One region of the Paenibacillus sp. FSL L8-0340 genome, then DNA from elsewhere that is predicted to be linked to it. Evidence: predicted binding sites of a transcription regulator. Region 1 holds the regulator's gene; the other holds the start of a gene.
What was found. Region 1 encodes NrdR, which represses ribonucleotide reductase genes. Its sites were predicted from a motif close to AACACNATATATNGTGTT; they were not measured.
Positions count from the first base shown of each region.

Region 2: a site for NrdR is predicted at 1,538-1,555, ahead of nrdI (class Ib ribonucleoside-diphosphate reductase assembly flavoprotein NrdI). Genes of this name have one in related genera too.

Region 1 covers NZ_CP151967.1:2,354,476-2,358,690, forward strand. Annotated here, with positions in the region: gene NST07_RS10295 (manganese efflux pump) at 1-631, shown strand, start outside; gene coaE (dephospho-CoA kinase) at 641-1,234, shown strand; gene NST07_RS10305 (lytic transglycosylase domain-containing protein) at 1,234-1,797, shown strand; gene NST07_RS10310 (alpha/beta-type small acid-soluble spore protein) at 1,892-2,110, opposite strand; gene nrdR (transcriptional regulator NrdR) at 2,273-2,749, shown strand; tRNA gene NST07_RS10320 (tRNA-Ala) at 2,918-2,993, shown strand; tRNA gene NST07_RS10325 (tRNA-Lys) at 3,004-3,076, shown strand; gene NST07_RS10330 (MerR family transcriptional regulator) at 3,260-3,652, opposite strand; gene NST07_RS10335 (oxidoreductase) at 3,744-4,215, shown strand, end outside.
Region 2 covers NZ_CP151967.1:3,851,679-3,855,893, reverse strand. Annotated here, with positions in the region: gene NST07_RS17230 (MFS transporter) at 30-1,202, opposite strand; gene nrdI (class Ib ribonucleoside-diphosphate reductase assembly flavoprotein NrdI) at 1,642-2,001, shown strand; gene nrdE (class 1b ribonucleoside-diphosphate reductase subunit alpha) at 1,988-4,072, shown strand; gene nrdF (class 1b ribonucleoside-diphosphate reductase subunit beta) at 4,113-4,215, shown strand, end outside.

The sequences.
Region 1 (4,215 bases):
GCTCTGCTCGGGGGTAGTCATTTGTGTCTCTATGCAGGTCGGTGTGCTGCTGGCGAAGGTGATTTCACCGCAGGCCGCTTCAAGCATCGGCGCAATTATTCTGGTCCTGATGGGCTGCTGGTCCCTCGTCCAGATGTTGATCCAGAAGGAGAAGGAGCACAATCCGCGAGGGCGGGAGACAGGAGCGGTACTGCTGCCGGGTGTGGCTTCCATGGGGAAGGCTGCAACTGCTGACCTTGCAGATACGACTGCGGATTGTGTGAGTGAGATCGAAAAAGATGCGCAGAAGTTGGCAGTCTTTTCACTGGAGCTCCGCCATCTCGGGGTGGTCATCCAGATTCTCCGTACGCCGTCTTCGGCCGATATGGACGCCTCCGGGAGCATTTCCTCCATGGAAGCGATGCTGCTCGGAATAGCACTGTCGCTGGATGCTTTCGGAGCAGGTCTCGGGGCTGCACTGCTGGGATTCAGTCCGGTATCCACCTCGCTTATGATCGCCCTGTTCAGCGGAACCTTTCTGCTGCTGGGCATGAGAACAGGCCTTAAGCTGTCTGGTCGTTACTGGATGAAGCATGCTGCTGTACTGCCTGCGTTAATGTTAATTGCAATGGGAATAATGAAGCTATTATGAGGTGAGTACATGATTATGGGCTTAACCGGAGGCATTGCTTCCGGAAAAAGCACCGTGTCCGCACTGTTTGTGGAAAAGGGAGCAAGACTCGTGGACGCTGATGCCATCGCCAGAGAAGTCATGCTCCCGGGACATCCGGTGCTGGCTGCAGCTGTGCTGCATTTTGGGGAAGGAATCTTGCTGCCGGATGGAACACTGAACCGCACCAAGCTGGGGGAGATCGTTTTTCATGATCCGGAAGCCCTGCAGGTACTGAATCAGTTGACGCATCCGGCGATTCGCCAGGAAATCAAAAAACGTATGAACACAATGGAACAAGAAGACCCGCAGCGATTGACTATTGTAGATATCCCTCTGCTGTATGAATCGGAGCTGGACAACCTTTTCGGGCAAATTGTGGTCGTCTATGTTCCCCGGGAGGTCCAGTTGGACCGGCTGATGGAGCGCAACGGGCTGTCTCTGGAGCAGGCCCAAGGAAGACTGGATGCCCAGTTGGATATTGAACTGAAGCGCCGCAGAGCGGACTACATCATCGACAACAGCGGTACTCTTGCCCAGACTGAGCAGCAGGTTGCCGTATTGTGGGACAGGCTGGGCCTATGATGAAATGGCTGCGTAAAAAAAGAGTGCTGCTCCTGTTATTCGTTGGATTCACTGCAATCCTGTTCTTGAGTACCAACTGGATGTCCTGGTTTTATCCGATTTATTATAAAGCAGAAATTCGTGAGCACAGTATTACCTACGATATGGACCCGTTCCTTGTGGCAGCCATCATCCGGGTGGAAACGAACTATAAGACCGGCCGGGAGTCCAAAAAAGGCGCATTGGGACTCATGCAGCTGATGCCGGATACGGCGAAGTGGGCACTTGAAAAGGCCAAGCTTCCGGATGTCTCGCTGCAACAATTGAAGAGGGAGCCATCGGCCAACATTGAGCTTGGAACCTGGTATTTGTCATCACTTTCCCGCCAGTTTGATGGCAACCGTACCGCTGTGATCGCAGCCTATAACGCAGGCCCCGGGAAAGTGAAGAGCTGGCTGGAAAAAGGCAATTGGGACGGTACAGCGGCTTCCGTGAAGGATATCCCGTTTGGCGAGACCCGGCATTATGTGCAGCGAGTCATTTATTACTACGACCAGTACACGGAGATTTACAGCGAGTTCTAAGGGAGAAGACTGAGACTGTATTTGTACGAAAAAGAAGCATTAAACAGCCTTGAGGGCCGTTTAATACTTCTTTAGGCAAGCTTATGGGGACAGGTTATTTGTATTGACCTGCCAGTGATTGCTCAGCCAGGGTTACAAGACGTTTAGTGATGTAACCACCGATCGAACCGTTTTCGTAAGAAGTTTTATTGCCTTGGTATCCATCTGGGGAGAGCGTGATACCTAGTTCTTGGGCAACTTCATATTTCAGTTGTTCCAAGGCACCGCGTGAATTTGGAGCTACCAGGTTATTGGAGCTGTTGTTTTGGCTCATTGCTGTTCACCTCCTATCGGTTGGTAACAGTATTATGTGCTGGACATGGCATATTCATAACAACAAATAAACGGTGTTTTCTGGAAAAAAGAGCTACTGGTAGCCGGCGTATTGCCGGACCGGAAAGCGACCATTAATACAAAAGGAAGTGACTTGAGGCTTATGAAATGCCCTTACTGCGATCACACGAATACGAAAGTGCTTGACTCGCGTCCGGCCAACGAGAATAAGTCCATCCGGCGCAGGCGGGAATGTGAGCGCTGCAGCAAGCGGTTTACAACCTTTGAGATGATTGAAGAAACTCCGCTGATCGTGATCAAAAAAGACGGCAGCCGCGAAGAATTCAGCCGCGACAAAATCCTGCGCGGCCTTATCCGTGCCTGCGAGAAACGTCCCGTCTCCGTAGAGCGTCTGGAGTCTATTGTCTCCGAGGTGGAGAAGTCATTGCGTGGCATCGCCTTAGCCGAAGTGGAGAGCCGCCAGATTGGCGAGCTGGTCATGGAGCAGCTCTACCCTGTCGATGAGGTCGCTTACGTCCGCTTCGCCTCCGTGTACCGCCAGTTCAAGGATATCAACATGTTTATGAAGGAACTGAAGGGACTGCTCTCTAAAAACACCGAGGAGTTTGAGGGGTTGTAGAAGCAATTTGCACCCCCAAAAACTTTTTTTGAAAAAGTGTTGACACCGAAGGCGATTTTTTATATTATATAGAAGTCGCCTACGGAACTTAAACATGACGAAGCGATGGGAGCTAACAGCTCACTCCGGATTTTAGAATACATAGTTGTAGTTCTAAATCAGCCACATGGGGCCATAGCTCAGCTGGGAGAGCGCATCGCTGGCAGCGATGAGGTCAGGGGTTCGATCCCCCTTGGCTCCACCAAATTTCATATGGACTCTTAGCTCAGTTGGTAGAGCAGTAGACTCTTAATCTATTTGTCCAGGGTTCGAGCCCCTGAGAGTCCATCCTAAAGAAACGGCAGAAATGCCGTTTCTTTGCTGTTTCGGGAAGCGGGAGGATGAAGCAGAAGCGGGGAACACAGATCTGTTTAAAACCACTGGTTCATTTCTTCTTAGAATTTCACAAAACGTTTGTTTAATGAACAGTTGGGACAATCCATTTTTCATACCACTTGTGTCTTTCAACTTTCATATGTGAGGATTCCAAATTATATTTTCTTCACCCTCTTTAATAGCTTGTTGATAATAATTAACTTTTTTTCGTAGCAACATAATTTGTTGTGTGACTTCTTGAAGGTAATCTTCTGCCAATAATTGTTGATCTCTTATGATGTTATAGCGTTCTTCCACGGTATCTGAACCCTGTTCGCATAAATCGATGTATTGTTTGATATTCTCAAGCGACATACCTGTCATGCGCAGTGCTTTGACGATTTCAACATATTCCACGTCCTTTGAGGAAAAAAGACGTACATTCTGATGATTTCTGATTATATTTGGAAATAGCTCTTTTTTAGCATAGAACCTTACAGTATGGGGAGATAACCCTGTGAAATTTGCTACCTCATTAATGGTGTACATGATATGCTTCCTTTCTCTTGACTGAGAGTAACTCTCAGGTTGTATATTTATCATAACTTATAAATGCTTGATAGAGAAAGGATAATGATTGGTGGAAAATAAGGTATGGTTTGTTACGGGAGCTTCGACTGGACTAGGGAAAGCCATAGTTTTAGAGCTAATAGCTAAAAAGTGCAAAGTAGTAGCAACATCGCGTAATCCGCTAGACATAGAACTTTACCTGCCTGGCGCTCAGGAGAATGACAATCTTTTGGTTTTACCGTTAGACGTCACAAACAGTCAGCACATTAAAAGTGTTGTTGAAGCAACCAAGCAAAAGTTTGGCGGAATTGATGTTCTTGTTAATAACGCAGGTTATGCCTACTTCTCACCTGTTGAAAATGCTGATGATGAGCAAATTGAAAATATGTTTGCTGTTAATTTCTGGGGAGTCAAGCACATGATAGATCATGTGCTACCAATTATGAGAGAGCAAAAGAGCGGAACTATTTTAAATATATCTTCTCTAGGCGGTTTACGTGCATTTGCAGGTTTCGGATACTATCATGCCACTAAGTTCGCTT
Region 2 (4,215 bases), 1.5 Mb from region 1:
TCGCTCCTGCAGTTCCAAATGCGCTTGTCCTATTGAACCTTACGTTTGTAAACTATGTTAACCATTTCAGAAGATACCAGCATGATGCTAAAAAGAATGAGCAGAATAACAGGAACCATAATCATTCCCAATTGACTTGCAAATATCCCCATCAACGATGGGATAAGTGTTGAACCCGTATAAGCGCTTGCCATTGCAAGTCCAATGACACTTGGGGAAGCTATTTTGCCAAAACGTTCCGGTGTGGAATGAACAATACTTGGATAAATTGGTGCTCCGCCCAACCCCACAATAAATAGGGCACCTGCAGAAATCCAATAATGGACTGGCATAACAAGAATCAAAAGTCCAAAACAGCCCACGATTCCACCATATCTTATCAGGTTTTTACTGGATACGTTTGTCGACAGAAATCCAGATATGATTCTTCCAATAATGATTCCAATATAGAATAAGGAAGATAAAGCTGCTGCTGTGCCAGGTGAAACCCCTTTATTCCCTATAAAAAAAGATGCCATCCATAGACCTGCAGCAGCTTCCGATCCATTGTAACAGAGCATGGTAACCATGGATATTTTCACCCCTGGGATTCGTAAAGCCTCTCTGTTGCTGATCAATTTCTTTTCGTCGCTTCCTTCTTCTATACTCTCCTTCTCAAAAATCTTCCATAAAGACAAAGACGCCAGTAATATCATCGCTATAGTAAGCAGAAGTAAGCCTACTGTAACGTATCCTGCACGCCAGCTGTTATCACGGTTCAGCCAAAACGACATTATTATTGGACCCGTAAATGCTCCAATTCCCCAAAAACAATGCAACCAGTTCATATGCTTGGCTTTGAAATGCAGTGCTACATAGTTACTCAATGCAGCGTCCACGGAACCTGCTCCTAAGCCCAAAGGAATAGCAAGTAGAATTAGAAATATAAAATCTGATGAAATAGAGAATCCAAGCAAAGCAATAGTCGTAGAGAGTATACTGAACAAGGTTACCTTCCCCGTACCGTATCTGTGCAACAATCTGCTGGCAAATAAACTCGATATTACCGTACAGAATGAGACTATTAACGATATATAACCTGCCATTTCCGTTGTAGCACCAATATCGTCTTGCATAATGGGCCAAGCGCTGCCTAGTAAAGCATCTGGCAATCCGAGACCCATAAATGCGAGATAAATAATCATTAGTAATAATGTAACCATCTTTAGGGTTCTCCTCTATTGGGGTATTTGTAATCTGATCCAACTTCAAATCGAAACACAAATATAATAATATTGATATTCTTTCATGGGATCTTGCTATATTTTGATTGATTATAGCAATATTCAGTCAACGGACCGTATAAAGACCAGATAATAAGGTAATGGGTAGCCCCCTTACAAATGTGTCAGCTACTTCAGAGGCGGAAAAGTGCTTGCACCGCCTGAAGTTATGGGATTCCGCTACTCTAGCAAAGCGCTTACTAGACGGATTTATAACGAATAAGGCGGTTTGTCAATATTGACTTTCCAACATATAGTGATTAAAATAAACAACGCACACTAAATATAGTGTTAATATGATTTTTCAGTATTTAAAACTAAGCAATTCAATCTTTACAATTTTAAGAGTAGTTTCAATATTTACAGGGGGACTGACACCATGCTAGTCGCGTATGATTCAAAAACAGGAAACGTCAAACGCTTCATCGGCAAGCTGAAGCTGCCGGCTGTGCAGATTGAGGAGCATATGACGATTGACGAGCCCTATGTGCTAATTACATATACCACCGGCTTTGGACAGATTCCAGAGAAGGTGTCTGCTTTCTTGGGGAATAATTATGCCAATCTGAAAGGCATTGCTGCCAGCGGCAATAAGAACTGGGGCAAGCTGTTCGCAAACAGTGCAGACTTGATTGCAGACCAGTACAATGTGCCGGTTATCGGTAAATTTGAGTTATCGGGTACATTTGGCGATGTGGAACGAATTAAACAGGAGGTGAGCCGGGTTGCGGCATATTGAACTGAATAACATGTTAATGAAGCGGGACGAGAGCGGCTTCTTTCAACTGGACAAAGACCTTGAGGCAGTAGCCGAATTTATGCGGGATGTAGAGCGGCGGAGCCTGGTTTTTGCAAATACAAAAGCTAAGGTCGATTACATGATTGAACAGGACTTCTACGAGAACTTTTACGGGCAGTACAGCGTAGAGGAAGTTGAGCAAGTCTACCAGACCGCCCATAGCTACAACTTCAGCTTCCCTTCCTATATGGCAGCTTCGAAGTTCTACATGGACTACGCTGTAAAAAGCAATGACCGCAAGCAATATCTGGAGCACTACCCGGATCGTGTGGCGGCAGTCGCCCTCCACCTGGGACGCGGCAACGCCGATACTGCCGGAGTGCTTGCCCGTTCGATGATGGAGCAGCGTCTGCAGCCGGCAACTCCAACCTTCCTGAATGCCGGTAAAAGCCGGCGCGGTGAGCTTGTCTCCTGCTTCCTTATCGAAATGGACGATTCGCTCAATTCGATCAACTATGTACTCAATACCTGCATGCAGCTGTCCAAGATCGGCGGCGGTGTGGCAGTCAACCTGTCCAAGCTGCGCTCACGCGGGGAGACGATCAAGGGTGTCGAGGATGCAGCCAAGGGCATCATGCCTGTGCTCAAGCTCATGGAGGACGGCTTCTCCTATGCTGATCAAATGGGTCAACGCAAAGGCTCAGGAGCAGCCTACTATAACATTTTTGGCTGGGATGTCCTGGAATTCCTCGACAGCAAGAAGATTAACGCCGACGAGAAAACAAGGCTTAAAACTCTGTCCATTGGGCTGATCATACCGAATCGCTTCTATAAGCTGGCGAAGGACAATGAACCGCTGCATGTATTTGCCCCATATACTGTGTACAAAGCCTATGGCACACATCTCGACGATATGGATCTGGATGACATGTACGATAAGCTGCTGGCCGATCCGCGTGTCAAGAAAAAGAAGGCCATGAGTGCACGCGATATGCTGACCAAAATTGCCATGATCCAGCTGGAATCCGGCTACCCTTATATTATGAACAAGAGCAACGCCAATGCGGCCCATGCCCTGAAAAATGTCGGACAGATCAAAATGTCCAACCTCTGTACCGAAATCTTCCAGCTCCAGGAGACCACCGAGATTGCCGATTACGGACAGGAGGATACCATCCGCCGCGATGTAAGCTGTAATCTGGCTTCCCTGAATATTGTCAACGTGATGGAGCACGGCAAGATCCGTGAATCCGTACATGAAGGTATGATCGCCCTGACTGCCGTCAGCGACATGACCAGTATCTCCAATGCCCCTGGCGTAGCTAAAGCGAACAAAGAGATGCACTCTGTTGGTCTAGGCGTCATGAATCTTCACGGCTATCTCGCGAAGAACAACATCGCTTATGAAAGCGAGCAAGCCCGCGACTTTGCCCGGACCTTCTTCATGACAATGAACTTCCACTCCCTGGAGAAGAGCATGGAGATCGCTGCTGCAACCGGCAGATCTTTCCATGGCTTCGAGGCATCAGACTACGCCACCGGCGTTTATTTTGAGCGTTACCTGACAACGGATTACCGTCCGGCTACACCAAGAGTGCAGGAGCTGTTCGGGGATATGTATATCCCGTCGCCTGCAGACTGGGAACAATTGCGGGATGCAGTAATGTCTAACGGTCTGTACCATGCTTACCGCCTGGCGATTGCGCCAACAGCCAGTATTTCCTATATCCAGAATGCCACTTCGAGCGTTATGCCGATTGTGGAGCAGATTGAGACCCGGACTTATGCCAATTCAACCACATACTATCCGATGCCGTACCTGCGGCCGGACAATGTGTTCTTCTATAAATCGGCTTACCAGATGGATCAGTTCAAGGTCATTGACCTGATCGCGGAAATTCAGCCTCATATCGACCAGGGCATCTCGACCGTGTTGCATGTCAACAGCGATGTATCCACCAGGGAACTGGCCCGCTCCTACCTGTATGCAGCACATAAAGGACTGAAGTCGCTGTATTACACCCGGACCAAAAAGCTGTCCGTCGAGGAATGCCTCACCTGCTCGATCTAAATGGAAGGCTATTGCCGTAAAAAAAGGAGATTGCACGATTATGAGCGCTATTCAAGCCGTTAACTGGAACCGTCCCGACGACGATTTCTCATTGATGTTCTGGAATCAGAACATTATGCAATTCTGGACGGATGATGAAATTC